2 regions of the Mesorhizobium sp. CNPSo 4684 genome follow, and region 2 is predicted to be linked to the other one. Evidence: predicted binding sites of a transcription regulator. Region 2 holds the regulator's gene; the other holds the start of a gene.
What was found. Region 2 encodes LexA, which represses DNA repair genes until DNA is damaged. Its sites were predicted from a motif close to TGTTCNNNNTGTGTTCNG; they were not measured.
Positions count from the first base shown of each region.

Region 1: a site for LexA is predicted at 4,691-4,708, ahead of uvrA (excinuclease ABC subunit UvrA). Genes of this name have one in related genera too.

Region 1 is NZ_JBWLUX010000005.1:65,470-72,992, forward strand. Features, by position in the region: gene AC04SG_RS05990 (MarC family protein) at 1-16, shown strand, start outside; gene AC04SG_RS05995 (OsmC family protein) at 59-484, opposite strand; gene AC04SG_RS06000 (DUF2306 domain-containing protein) at 512-907, opposite strand; gene ssb (single-stranded DNA-binding protein) at 942-1,466, opposite strand; gene AC04SG_RS06010 (cupin domain-containing protein) at 1,741-2,067, shown strand; gene AC04SG_RS06015 (ArsR/SmtB family transcription factor) at 2,112-2,426, shown strand; gene AC04SG_RS06020 (SRPBCC family protein) at 2,423-2,896, shown strand; gene AC04SG_RS06025 (ATP-dependent Clp protease proteolytic subunit) at 2,926-3,534, shown strand; gene AC04SG_RS06030 (hypothetical protein) at 3,646-3,903, shown strand; gene uvrA (excinuclease ABC subunit UvrA) at 4,859-7,523, shown strand, end outside.
Region 2 is NZ_JBWLUX010000003.1:16,847-24,369, reverse strand. Features, by position in the region: gene moaC (cyclic pyranopterin monophosphate synthase MoaC) at 1-390, shown strand, start outside; gene AC04SG_RS03120 (molybdopterin molybdotransferase MoeA) at 390-1,595, shown strand; gene lexA (transcriptional repressor LexA) at 1,713-2,465, shown strand; gene AC04SG_RS03110 (ComEC/Rec2 family competence protein) at 2,472-4,907, opposite strand; gene gltX (glutamate--tRNA ligase) at 5,032-6,456, shown strand; gene gltA (citrate synthase) at 6,638-7,523, shown strand, end outside.

The sequences.
Region 1 (7,523 bases), on a different contig from region 2:
GCTGATGGCGGGGTGAACGACAGCGCCTACTGCCCTACTGCCCTACTGCCCTACTGCCCTACTGCCCAGCCGTATCAACAACCTCGAAATCATGGGTGATCACAGCGGTCTTGGCCAGCATGGCGGAGGCTGAGCAGTATTTTTCGATCGAGAGGTCGATCGCACGCTGGACCTTGTCGTGCGACAGCGCGCGGCCCGTGACGATGAAATGCATATGGATGCGGGTGAAGACTTTTGGGTCGGTTTCGGCCCGGTCGGCGTCGAGTTCGACGGTGCAATCCTCGATCGCCTCGCGGCCTTTTTCCAGAATGTGGACGACATCATAGGCCGAACAACCGCCGGTGCCGATCAGCACCAACTCCATCGGGCTCGGGCCTGGCGTCTTGCCTTCAGGACCGGAGGCGGTCCCCAGCACGAGTTTGTGGCCACTGCCGGACTCGCCGACGAAAGTGCGCTCTTCGACCCATTTGATCCGTGCTTTCACGGCAATCATCCTCCTGGAAAGACATCCCTAGCCGAACACGACCGCATGCATGATGCGGCCGGGCAGCAGTGTGAACACGCCGGCGCCGATCAGCGCAAAAACATACAGCGAAATCATGACCCTGCGATGTTTGGCTACGCGATGCCTATGCGCGTGCCAGACCGCAAGCGGAACGGTGATCAACACTATGATCGACAAGATATGGATCGGGCTGAACGGGCCGATGAGGCGGATCTGCTGGATCCACAAGCTAGAGGCGGCGATGACCAGCATCAGCGCCGCCCAAGCATAGCCCATCACACGGTGGCGCGTCGTGCCTTTCGGCAGCGCCAGTTGGGCGCCGCCCATGGCCAGCGCGGCTAGGGCCGCGAAGGCGTGCCATGGAATGGGAGGGGGCGCCGATAGAAGCGGTCCGAGCGACATCGCGCCCTCTCCCTAGGTGGCAATCGCTCGCTGCTCAGAACGGGATTTCGTCGTCCAGTTCGCGCGACGACCCGCCGCCACCACCGCCCTTGGAACCGCCGCCACCGCCACGGTTGAAGCTTTCATTGGGGCTCGACTGGCCGAAATCCGAGCCACGGCTCGCACCGCCGCCACCGGCATAGTTGCCGACCTGGCCGCCGCCCTCGCCGCGTGAATCGAGCATCTGCAGCTCGCCGCGGAATTTCTGCAGCACGACTTCCGTCGTGTATTTGTCGGCGCCGGTCTGGTCCTGCCATTTGCGTGTCTGCAGCTGGCCTTCGACGTAAACCTTCATGCCCTTCTTCAGATATTGTTCGGCGACCTTGGCGATCTGGTCATTGAAAATGACGACGTTGTGCCACTCGGTCTTTTCCTTGCGCTCGCCGGAATTCTTGTCGCGCCAGCTTTCCGAAGTGGCGATGCGGATGTTGACGACCGGGTCACCGGAATTCAGGCGGCGGATTTCAGGGTCCGCGCCGAGGTTTCCGACCAGAATGACCTTGTTGACGCTACCCGCCATGACACTTCTCCGCGCTCATCCGAAACAAATTTTAAGTCGCTCACCTTACAGCCTGCATGCGATCCTCGCTTGCCGCGGCTGGCTTTTCCCACAAGGTTTTTGTTCTTTTTTTGTTCTATTCTTGTCTGCCTCGGCTGTCAAGAATGTCAGCAAGAGGTAGGGTGTGCGTCTGAAATTGCGACTATGCCGGGATCGAAAGGCGGAGGCGAATGAAAGTCATTGCGCGCATCTGGACCAGCCGCGAGAGCAATGGCGAGCGGGCGTGGAAACCCGCATGCAAGTTTCCGCCGGCAACGGAGCGAGCCAGCTTTGCCTGTTCGAACAGTGGATTCAGCCTGGCGTCGGGGCTCCGACACACCAACACCCAGTCGAGGAAGTGCTAACCGTCATCACCGGGATCGCTGAAATGTGGATCGACGAAGGACGTCTGACACTGATTGCCGGACAATCGCTTCTCATTCCTGCCCAACGAAAACATGGGTTTAGAAACGTTGGCACCGAAACGCTTCACATCCAGGCCGTGCTGGCGTCGCCGATCTTCGAGGCGACTTTCGAAGGGGCCGCCGAGCCGGTGAGGCGTTGGCTTCCCGCAGCGCCATAAAAGACCGCTTGCCAAATCAATAAGTATCGACTTATGCTTTTGTCATGATCGAAGCAGAGATTTTTCGCGCCCTGGCCGACCCGACGCGCCGCGCCGTCTACGAGCGGCTGGCCGGAGGCGAGATGAGCGTGTCGGAACTCCGCACCGGCATGAGCGTGTCGCAGCCGGCGGTGTCGCAACACCTCGCCGTGCTGCGCGGCGCCGGCCTGGTCAGCGAAAGGCGGTCCGGCCGCAACGCGTACTACCGCGCCGATCCGCAAGGGCTCGAGCCGCTGCTCGGCTGGATCGAACGCTACCGCGCATTCTGGCCGGAACGCATCGAGAGACTAAAGGCCGTTTTGAAGGACATGGACCAATGACCGATGAAAAGCAGGCGCAGACCGCCAAAGATGCCCTCGCCTTCGAGTGTGACCTCCCGGACGCACCGGAAAAGGTGTGGCGGGCGCTGACCGTGCCGGAGCTTTTGGCGGCGTGGATGATGCCAAACGACATCAAGCCGGAAACCGGCAGCCGCTTTGCCTTTGCCGGGCCGGACGCGCCGATCGAGTGCGAAGTGCTCGATGCCGAACCGGGGCGACTGCTGCGCTATTCCTGGCGCGAGCGGTCCGACACCGGCGATGCCGATGGGTTGGACAGCATCGTCACCTTCACGCTCGCCCGCACCGTTTCAGGCGGTACACATCTGCGCATCGTTCATGACGGGTTTGTGCAGGCGGCAACGCCCGCGGTGGCGATGGCGAGCGCCGGTTGCCGGCTTTCGCTCAGGGCATACAAGCCCAAACCGCTGATCGCCGCCAACGCGCCATATCTATTGATGCGCGCGGCCTGAGTCGAAGAAAAACGAACGGAGACAATGAGATGAGCGGCTTTGCCAATCTGGTGCCGATGGTGATCGAGCAATCGAGCCGCGGCGAACGCGCCTTCGACATTTTCTCGCGGCTGCTGCGCGAGCGCATCATCTTCATCAATGGCGAAATCAATGACGGCATGTCGGCGCTGGTCTGCGCCCAGCTTCTGTCGCTGGAATCGGACAATCCCGACAAGGAAATCTCGCTCTACATCAACTCGCCGGGCGGCGTGGTGACCAGTGGCTTCGCCATCTACGACACCATGCAATATGTCAGCTGTCCGGTATCGACGGTGTGCATGGGCTTTGCCGCCTCGATGGCTTCGTTCCTGCTGATGGCGGGAACGCCGGGCCGGCGCATCGCGCTGCCCAACGCCAGCATCGTGCTGCATCAGCCCCTGGGCGGCTTCCAGGGCCAGGCCTCCGACATTCAGCGCCATGCCGAAGGTATTTTGCGCACCAAGCGGCAGATGACCGAGCTCTATGCGCAGCATTGCGGCCGCACCTATGAAGACGTCGAACGCACGCTCGACCGCGATTTCTTCATGACCGCGCGCGAAGCCAAGGACTGGGGCCTCGTCGACCATGTTTTCGACACCCGCAAGCAGGCGGCGGCCTAGATCGCGGGATTGAACGCGCACCGGCGTCGCGTCAATTTCGACGCCGCAGGTCTGGCCTCGCATGGAGCGCGACACTATAGTCCTGCAATGCGTTACCGCCTAAACAGACTGATGACAGCCACTGCGATCACCGCTGCGACCTGTAGCGCGGCTCTTGCCGGGAACAGCACATCGCAGCCGCAGACGGGCGCCCTGCCCGGCGTGACCAGCGACTACCGTATCGCCAAGCCGACGCCGCAGCCTGAGCCCGACGACGCGCTGCCCGCCGGCGAGAACGGGACATTCAAGATCGGCGATACCGATGTCCGGATTTCCGGCAGCATCACCGTCGATATGGCTACAGGCGGGATCAGACCTCCAAATCACTGAGCCGGGCGATACGTGCTTCCTGCGAGCGTTGGCACCGCCCCTCACCTGCCTGCCGGCATCCTCTCCCCGTAAACGGGGCGAGGGACGCTCCCGATCGATGCTTTCGCCAACCACCAACGTTGCATAAATAGCACCGCAGCCGCAGCTGCCTCTTTCTCCCCGTTCACGGGGAGAAATGCCCGGCAGGGCAATGAGGGGCAGCGCCAACACCGATATCTATGACTCCCCGTGCGATCGGGCGAGCGGGCGCTTCGCCCCGATATCCCCACAAAAGAGCAGCCCCGCCGTTGCTTCCGCAAACGGTCGGGGCTTTTTTTGGATCCCAGATCCAACTTGCCGGTAGTGTTATACCGACTTTTGTCTCGGATGCTTCGCGGCATTCAGCCGACGATCCGACTAGCAGTCTCTGATTTTCATGGGATATGGCAGGTCACGGTTTGTCGGGTGGCGAAAACGCTGAACCCTGGCACTTATGCCCGCCGCGGCTCCAACGAGATGTGGAGCCTCAAAGGACTATCCGGTGGCGTCATGCTCCGCTCCTATGTCCGTTGCAACTGTGTCGTCCGAAGCACAAATCGCAAAACCTGCGGCGTCTCGCAGGCCACCTATGGGCGGCGAGGCCATCGAAAGACGGCCGGCTTCGTTGACCTTCGGAGACTGCGCCCCTGAGTTGGCGGCGTCAACCTTTGAATAGCCGGTTACCGAAAAATGTGATCGCCGGGACCTTACGTCAGGGTCAGTTTCTGAAACACCCCTGTCAGGTTTCCGCACAGCTTTGTCAGGAGCGTGTTCAGCCTTTGTTCTTTCCGCTTGCCCCTTCGCGCGAAAGACGGTTAAACGACTTTGGTCGAGAAGTATGGCGTCTCTCGACGTGGCGGCAAAAATACCTACATAGGGGATGGCCGGGAAAACCCCGCCGATCCCACTGATACCAAATCTGAGGCGGCGACCGGCGATGGCCGACCATAAATACCTTTCCATTCGCGGTGCACGCGAACACAATCTGAAGAATGTCGATCTCGACCTGCCGCGTGACAGCCTGATCGTCATGACCGGCCTGTCGGGCTCCGGCAAATCGTCGCTTGCCTTCGACACCATCTATGCCGAGGGCCAGCGCCGCTATGTCGAGAGCCTGTCGGCCTATGCGCGCCAGTTCCTCGAAATGATGCAGAAGCCGGACGTCGACCAGATCGACGGCCTGTCGCCTGCCATCTCCATCGAGCAGAAGACGACGTCGAAGAACCCGCGCTCGACGGTCGGCACCGTCACCGAGATTTACGACTATATGCGCTTGCTGTTTGCGCGCGTCGGCATCCCCTATTCGCCGGCCACCGGCCTGCCGATCGAGAGCCAGACGGTCAGCCAGATGGTCGACCGGGTGCTGGCGGTCGAGGAAGGCACGCGCCTGTTCCTGCTGGCGCCGATCGTGCGCGGCCGCAAGGGCGAGTATCGCAAGGAACTGCTGGAGCTGCAGAAAAAGGGCTTTCAGCGCGTCAAGGTCGACGGCGTCTTCTACGAGATCGCCGACGTGCCGGCGCTGGACAAGAAGTACAAGCACGACATCGACGTCGTCGTCGACCGCATCGTCGTGCGCGGTGATCTTGCGACCCGACTTGCCGATTCCATCGAAACGGCGCTGAAGCTCGCCGAAGGGCTGGCGGTGGCCGAGTTTGCCGACCGGCCGCTCGACGCCAGCCAGACCGGCGAAGACTCGGTCAACAAGTCGAAGAACGAGACGCATGAGCGCATCCTGTTCTCCGAAAAATTCGCCTGCCCGGTGTCCGGCTTCACCATTCCGGAGATCGAGCCCAGGCTGTTCTCGTTCAACAACCCGTTCGGCGCCTGCCCGACCTGCGACGGTCTCGGCAGCCAGCGTGCCATCGACGCCAGCCTGATCGTGCCGGACGAAAACGTCTCGCTGCGCGACGGCGCCGTCAGCCCGTGGGCGAAATCGACCTCGCCCTATTACGCGCAGACGCTGGAAGCGCTGGGCAAGGCATACGGCTTCAAACTCGGCGACAAATTCAAGGACCTGACCGAAGAGGCCAAGGAAGCCGTCCTGCGCGGCACCGGCGAGCGCGAGGTCACCTTCCAGTATGATGACGGCCTGCGCTCCTACAAGACGACCAAGACGTTCGAAGGCGTCATTCCCAATCTGGAGCGACGCTGGAAGGAAACCGAATCCGCCTGGATGCGCGAGGAGATCGAGCGCTTCATGTCGGCAACGCCCTGCCCGGTCTGCAAGGGCTACCGGCTGAAGCCGGAAGCGCTGGCGGTGAAAATCGCCGGAAAGCACATCGGCGAGGTCACCGAGCAGTCGATCCGCAACGCCGACAAATGGTTCACCGACCTGCCGGCGCAGCTCAACGACAAGCAGAACGAGATTGCTGTCAGAGTGCTCAAGGAGATCCGCGACCGGCTGCGCTTCCTCAACGATGTCGGCCTCGACTATCTGACGCTGTCGCGCAATTCCGGCACGCTGTCGGGCGGCGAGAGCCAGCGCATACGCCTGGCCTCGCAGATCGGCTCCGGCCTCACCGGCGTGCTTTATGTGCTGGACGAGCCGTCGATCGGCCTGCACCAGCGCGACAATGCGCGCCTGCTCGACACGCTGAAGCATTTGCGCGACATCGGCAACACGGTGATCGTTGTCGAGCATGACGAGGACGCCATCCTGCATGCCGACTATGTCGTCGACATGGGCCCGGCCGCCGGCATCCATGGCGGCGAGATCATCGCCCAGGGCACGCCGCAGCAGGTGATGGCCAACCCGAATTCGATCACCGGCAAATATCTTTCGGGCGCGCTTGAAGTGGCCACACCTGGTATCAGGCGCGAGCCCAAGAAGGGCCGCCGGCTGAAGATCGTCGGCGCGCGAGGCAACAATCTGAAGAACGTCACTGCCGAAATCCCGCTCGGCACCTTCACCGCCGTCACCGGCGTGTCGGGCGGCGGCAAGTCGACCTTCCTGATTGAGACTTTGTTCAAGGCTGCGTCGCGGCGCATCATGGGCTCGCGCGAACATCCGGCCGACCATGACCGCATCGAGGGCCTCGAATTCCTCGACAAGGTCATCGACATCGACCAGTCGCCGATCGGACGCACACCACGCTCCAATCCGGCCACCTATACCGGCGCCTTCACGCCGATCCGCGACTGGTTCGCCGGCTTGCCCGAGGCCAAGGCGCGCGGCTACCAGCCCGGCCGTTTCTCGTTCAACGTCAAGGGCGGCCGCTGCGAGGCCTGCCAGGGCGATGGCGTCATCAAGATCGAGATGCACTTTTTGCCCGACGTCTACGTCACCTGCGATGTCTGCCATGGCAAGCGCTACAACCGCGAGACGCTCGATGTCGTGTTCAAGGGCAAGTCGATCGCCGACGTGCTCGACATGACGGTCGAGGAAGGCGTCGATTTCTTCGCCGCCGTGCCCGGCGTCCGTGACAAGCTCGACACGCTGAAGCAGGTTGGTCTCGGCTACATCCATATCGGCCAGCAGGCGACGACGTTGTCGGGCGGCGAGGCGCAGCGCATCAAGCTCGCCAAGGAACTGTCGCGCAAGGCGACCGGCAAGACGCTCTACATCTTGGACGAGCCGACAACCGGCCTGCATTTCCACGACG
Region 2 (7,523 bases):
GAGGGCTTTGTCTCGATGCGGCCTGAAACCCTGAAAATGATCCTCGACGGCGACGCCAAGAAGGGCGATGTGCTGGGCACAGCGCGCATCGCCGGCATCATGGCAGCCAAGAAGACGCATGAGTTGATCCCGCTCTGCCATCCCCTGCTGTTGACCAAGGTGTCGGTCGACATCGAGCCGGACGCGGCGCTGCCCGGCCTCAGGGTCACCGCGCTCGCCCGCGTCACCGGCAAGACCGGGGTCGAAATGGAAGCGCTGACCGCGGCCTCGGTGGCATGCCTGACTATTTACGACATGGCCAAGGCGGCCGATCGCGCCATGGTGATTTCCGGCATAAGGCTGGTGGAAAAGACCGGCGGCAAGTCCGGCGACTACAAGGCGGGCGCCTGATGGCGCTGGTTCCGGTGGCCGAGGCGCTGGAGCGCCTGCTGGAAGGCGCTGCGGCGCTGCCGGGTGAAAGCATCGCCCTGGCGGATGCGGCCGGCCGGGTGCTGGCGGAACCTGTCGTGGCGCTGCGCACTCAGCCGCCTTTCAACGCGTCCGCCATGGACGGCTATGCGGCGCGGGCGCAGGATGTGGCATCCGCCCCGGCGCGGCTTTCGGTGATCGGCATGGCGCCGGCCGGACGCGGCTTTGACGGCTCGGTCGGCAGGGCGGAGGCTGTCCGCATTTTCACCGGCGCGCCTCTGCCCGAAGGTGCCGACACGATCGTCATCCAGGAGAATGTCCGCGACCTTGGCAATGGCCATATCGAGGTCACCGAGCCGACCGCGAAAGACCGTAACATCCGCCGCCGTGGACTGGATTTCTCGCAAGGCGACCTGCTCCTGCAAAAAGGTCGCGCGCTCGATCCGGCCGCATTGTCGCTTGCGGCGTCGGCCAATCATCCGATGCTCAACGTCGTGCGCCGGCCTCTGGTCGCGATCATCGCCACCGGCGACGAATTGCTGCCGCCGGGGCGTGACCCCGGTCCGGATCAGATCATCTCCTCCAACGCTTACGGCGTTGCGGCCGCCGCGCAGTCTGTCGGCGCCAAAGCGCTTGATCTCGGCATCGCGGCAGATCGCAAGGCCGAGATAGCGGCGCTGGTGCGCAAGGCTGTCGCGGCAAAGGCCGACGTCATCGTCACGCTCGGCGGCGCCTCGGTCGGCGACCACGACCTTGTGCACGATGTACTGACCGGCGAAGGCATGAAGCTCGATTTCTGGAAGCTCGCCATGCGCCCGGGCAAGCCGCTGATGTTCGGGCGTCTCGGCGACATCAGGTGCATCGGCCTGCCCGGCAATCCGGTGGCGAGCCTGGTCTGCTCGCAGCTGTTTTTGAAGCCGCTTTTGGCGCAGCTCGGCGGCCGCACGCACCGGCAGGACATCCGCCCGGCGCAGCTTGGCGCCGCGATGCCGGCCAATGACCTGAGGCAAGACTATGTGCGCGCCGTGGTGAGCGAAGAAACCGGCGCACGGGTGGCGACGCCGTTCGGCATCCAGGATTCCTCGATGCTGAGAATGCTGGCCGACGCCAACGGCTTGATCGTGCGCGAGCCCTTCGCTCCGGCCGCCGCCGCGGGTGCCGCCTGCAGCGTCCTGATGTTACGCTGAACAAAACGTCAACACATTCATTAAACTTTAAAAGGTTGCGGAACACAACTGGAACAGATAGTGTTTGTTCTGGGTTTGTTTTTTCTGATTCTGGTTTCAGGACCCGTGGGGGCCGCGATGCTGACGCGCAAACAACATGAACTTCTGATGTTCATCCATGAACGCCTGAAGGAGAGCGGAATCCCGCCGTCTTTCGACGAGATGAAGGAGGCGCTCGACCTCGCGTCCAAGTCCGGCATTCACCGCCTGATCACGGCGCTTGAGGAGCGTGGTTTCATTCGCCGGCTGCCAAACCGGGCGCGCGCGCTGGAAGTGCTGCGGCTGCCCGACTCGATCGCGCCCGGCCTCAATGCGGCGAAGAAGTTCTCGCCAAGCGTCATCCAGGGCAGTCTCGGTCAAGGTGGTCAGGGGCAAGGCGGTATCGGCCGCCAGATCAAGCCGGCCTCCTCGTCTCGTTCGATGTCGGCCGGCAATGACGACGCCGTTTCCGCGGTGTCGATCCCGGTGATGGGCCGCATCGCCGCCGGTGTGCCGATCGACGCCATCCAGCACCAGACGCATTCGATCTCGGTGCCGCCGGACATGATCATGGGCGGCGAACACTACGCGCTCGAGGTCAAGGGTGACTCGATGATCGAGGCCGGGATTTTCGACGGCGATACGGTGATCATCCGCAATGCCGATACGGCGAGCCCCGGCGAGATCGTGGTGGCGCTGGTCGACGAGGAGGAAGCGACGTTGAAGCGCTTCCGCCGCAAGGGCGCCTCGATCGCGCTGGAAGCCGCCAACCCGGCCTACGAAACCCGCATCTTCGGGCCGGACCGGGTCAAGGTGCAGGGCAAGCTGGTCGGCCTGATCAGGCGTTACTAGAGCCGGCTACTTTTCGCGCTGCTTGTAAGGCGGCAGACCGCGTGCTTCGCGTGAGAAGCGGCGTTGCTCGTGCCAGGGACGATAGGGCTTGTCGACGGCGAAACGGATCATTGGCGCTGTCGCGGCCGATTGTGGGTCGAAGAAGACGGCGGCACTGCCATCGCGGGCAAGTTGCTTCTTGGTCACGACCAGCACCAGCGAGTCGCGGCACGGATTGTAGGCGGTGGCGTCGTCGATGACGATCAGGCTGGCGTAGGCGCAGGCTGGCCGCGCTGTGTTGCGGTCTTTTGCCAGCGCGATGATGGCTCCGGCCGGGTGCCGGGCAATGCAGAGATTGCCTGTGCAATAGAAGGGCGAGCCGGGCGGCAGGTCCAGCGGGTCTAGATCGAACCGCGTGTCCGTTGCCTCGAAAATCTCGGGCGGGATTATGGTTTCCGCCCTCAGCGCGCGTTTCCAGTTGTCTGTGGTGAATTCGTTGGAGCGTTCCCGGTTGAGCGCGAGTTCGCCGCCACCAATCGGCAATGCCACCAGATGCGCATCCTCGGAGATGAGCACATCGGGCGTGCGCACCTGTGGCACAGTCAACAGGCCGGCCAGCGCGAAAGGCACGGCCGCCAGCCTCAGCCAGGTGGTGGCCATGGTGGCGATGACCAGGGCGACCGCCACCAGCAGCACCGAGCGGATAGAGATCAGCCCGACGGCATCGATCGGCGAACGTTCGGAAATCCAGGCGGAGATGGCGATCATCGCCGCCAAGCCCTTGCCCATGACATAAAGGAACGGTCCATCGGCGCCGAACGGCATGGCCAGCGCGCTGAGCACGGCGAAGGGCATGACGATCAACGACACAATCGGCATCACGGCCAGATTTGCGAGCAGGCTGAGTGGCGACACGCGCTGAAAATGCCAGATGGCAAACAGCAAAGTGGCGCTACCTGCGATGATCGATGTCATGGCGAGGCCGCCCATGGCCAGCACGAATTTTCGCGACAGAAAGCCGACGAACGAGCGCCTTGCGGGCGGCGTTCTCACCTTGTCGGCGCGGTAGTCGGCCCAGCCGGCATAGGCGCCGACAAGGGCGGCGGTGGCCGCAAACGACATCTGGAAACTCGGGCCGACAACCTCATGCGGCGACACCAGGATGACGGCGATGGCCGAGATCGCCAGATTGCGCATGGTCAGCGCTGCGCGATCAAACAGCACCGCGACAAGCATGACCGCCAGCATGATGAAGCTGCGCTCGGCGGCAACCACGATGCCTGAAATGACGAGATAGGCGGCGATGGAAACAAGCGCCGCGGCGGCGGCATATTTCTTGACAGGCCGGCGCGAGGAGAAATCGGGAAACAGCGCGAAGGCGCCGCGCAACAATGCCATGATGGTGCCGGCGACCAGCGCCATGTGCAGGCCCGAAATGGAGATGATGTGGTAGATGCCGGTGCGCCGCATAGCCTCGTTGACCTCGTCCGGAATGCCGGCGCGAACGCCGACAATGAGCGCCGCGGCAATCTCGCCTTCGGCGCCGCCGATTTTGCCCCTGATATGGTCGGCAATGTTTTCGCGCGCATTCTCGATTGCCGAAGAGAGCCGTGCGGTCAGCGGCGGCGGGCCCGGCGAAGCAATGGTTTTCGGATTGCCGAGAAAGAAGCCGCTGGCGCCGATCCCGGCGAAATAGCTGTCGAAGGAGAAATCGTAGCTCTCCGGCCGCACCGGACCCGTCGGCGGCAACAGCCTGGCATAGCCGATGATGAGGGAGCCGGCGGTCGTATCGGCCGGAATCCCACGCGCCGAGAGCCTGACCCGCTCCGGCGCGTAGCGCAGCTTGGGGTGAGCGGTGGAAGTAATGTCGAGCGTCAGCCTGACGCGGCCGTTTTCCATCTCCTCAAGGCTGACGACGCGTCCGGTCAGCCGTGTCTGGATCTCGGAGCCCAGCATTTGCGTTCCGGCGCGCCAGGTCTCTACCTTGGCGGCGACCACCCCAAACGCGCACAACATCGCGGCCACGCAGAGCAGATGCGTCTTCGGCCAGGACCGCGCGACGGCTGCGCAACAGGCCATGAGCAGCACAATCGCGATTGGTTGGGCAAAGCCCGGCTCGCTGGCCAGCGAGAAATAAATGATGACGCCGGCCGCCAGGAAAACCGGCATAAGCAGGAAGGCGACGCCGCGGTCGAGTTCGGTGCCGGCGGCCACGGCAAGGCTGCGACGGATTGCTGGCCATGTCGAACGGCGTAGCAGCCTACGCAAACGGATGGCGGATCCGGGCACGGCGACCGGCACCGACGCAGTGTCATCCGGAGACAAAGGCCGGAGGCCAGGCCGCGTCTCGGGCAGCGCGACGGGCATCGGCTCGGCATAGGGACTGTCGGCAAACAGGGAGCCTTCGTTGACGCTTGTCGCAGCGCCCTCGCCTTGATCCTCGCCCCGGCCACGTACAGCCATCGGGTCTGCCCCTTGCGCCCCAGACCCCCTATGCTACATGAACGCGCAAAGCGCGAAAGTCCGCGCGATCACGCCCCCCGTTTTCTAGCCTTGCCCGAGAATTGCAATGTCCAACAAAATTGCCATGTCCAACAGGGTGGTCACCCGTTTTGCCCCCTCGCCCACGGGCTACCTGCATATCGGTGGCGCGCGCACCGCACTGTTCAATTGGCTGTATGCCAAGCACACCGACGGCACGATGCTGCTGCGCATCGAGGACACCGATCGCGAGCGTTCCACCGAAGCGGCAACCCAGGCCATTCTCGATGGGCTGACCTGGCTCGGCCTGTCCTGGGACGGCGAGGCCGTCTCGCAGTTCGAGCGTGCGCCGCGCCACCGCGAGGTGGCCGAGGAGCTGGTGCGCCTGGGCAAGGCCTACTACGCCTACGAGACTCCGGCCGAGCTCGAGGCGATGCGCGAGGCGGCGCGCGCCAAGAGCCTGCCGCCGCGCTATAATGGTGCGTGGCGCGACCGCGACCCCTCCGAGGCGCCCGCCGGACTCAAAGGCGCCATCCGCATCAAGGCGCCGACCGAGGGCGAGACCGTGGTGCATGACCGCGTGCAGGGCGAGGTGCGCTTTCCCAACAAGGATCTCGACGATTTCATCATCCTGCGTTCGGATGGTGTCCCGACCTACATGCATGCCGTCGTCGTCGACGACCACGACATGGGCGTCACCCACATCATACGTGGCGACGACCATCTGACCAACGCCGCGCGCCAGACGGTGATCTACAACGCCATGGGCTGGGAGGTGCCGTCCATGTCGCACATCCCGCTCATCCATGGCGCCGACGGCGCCAAGCTGTCGAAGCGGCATGGCGCGCTCGGCGTCGAGGCCTACCGCGCCATGGGTTATCTGCCCGAGGCGCTGCTCAATTATCTCGCCCGCCTCGGCTGGAGCCATGGCGACGACGAGGTGATGTCGATCAAGGATATGATCTCGTGGTTCGACATCGGCGACGTCAACAAGGGTGCGGCGCGCTTCGACTTCGCCAAACTCGACGCACTGAACGGCGTGCATATGCGCAAGATGGATGACAAGGCGCTGCTCGACATCTTCATCGCCACTCTTCCCTATCTCGAAGGCGGCCCGGCGCTCGCCGACCGCCTCGACGACACCAGGAAGGCGCAGCTGCTGGCCGCGCTGCCTGGCCTGAAGGAGCGTGCGAAGACGCTGGTGGAGCTGGCCGACGGCGCCGGCTTCCTGTTCGTCGAGCGGCCGCTGCCGATCGACGAGAAGGCGGCCGCACTGCTCAATGCCGATGCGCGCACGATCCTGCGTGGCGCCCATGCGGCATTGCAGACAGTTTCTGGCGAGTGGACGGCCGCTGCGGCGGAAGCCGCGGTGCGCGAGTTCGCGACGGCTGGCGGCCACAAGCTCGGCGCCGTGGCCCAACCGCTGAGGGCAGCCCTTACCGGCCGCAGCACCTCGCCCGGCGTGTTCGACGTGCTTGCCGTGCTCGGCCGCGACGAAAGCCTGGCCCGGATTGCGGATCAAATCGATTAGGAGCGAACTGGCCCAAGAAGATTGGCATTGAAAGGCGCGTTTCGCAGTGCAACATTAGGCCCTGGCCCAATCTGGCACGCACCTCCCAAAATGCGGTGGCGAGTTCGCGCATTCCGGTGATTTCGACGTGTCGTTAGCAGGAATTGCCTTGCCGGCATGAGGAACATGAAGGAGTTTGAGAATGAGCGAAGCTGCGACAAAACTGGAAACCGGCAGCAAGACGACGCACCCGTCTACTGCCACGCTCGAACTGGCCGGCAAGAGGCACGAATTCAAGGTGCGAAGCGGCTCGGTCGGGCCTGACGTCATCGACATCGGTGCGCTCTACAACACCACCGGCGCCTTTACCTACGACCCTGGCTTCACCTCGACGGCGAGCTGCGAGTCGGCGATCACCTTCATCGACGGCGATGCCGGCATACTGCTGCACCGCGGCTATCCGATCGACCAGCTGGCCGAGCATGGCGACTTCCTCGAAGTCTGCTACCTGCTGCTCTACGGTGAACTGCCGACCAAGGCGCAGAAGGACGATTTCGACTACCGGGTGACGCGCCACACCATGGTGCATGAGCAGATGTCGCGCTTCTTCACCGGCTTCCGCCGCGACGCGCACCCAATGGCTGTGATGTGCGGCGTGGTCGGCGCGCTGTCGGCCTTCTATCACGACTCCACCGACATTTCGGACCCGTATCAGCGCATGGTCGCCTCGATGCGGCTGATCGCCAAGATGCCGACGATCGCGGCCATGGCCTACAAATACCATATCGGCCAGCCCTTCATTTACCCGAAGAACGAGCTGAACTTCGCCGCCAACTTCCTGCATATGTGCTTTGCCGTGCCGTGCGAGGAATACAAGATCAACCCGGTGCTGGCGCGCGCCATGGAGCGTATCTTCATCCTGCATGCCGACCACGAGCAGAACGCCTCGACCTCGACGGTGCGTCTTGCCGGCTCGTCGGGCGCCAATCCGTTCGCCTGCATCGCCGCCGGCATCGCGTGCCTGTGGGGCCCTGCGCATGGCGGCGCCAACGAGGCGGCGCTCAACATGCTGGGCGAGATAGGCCATG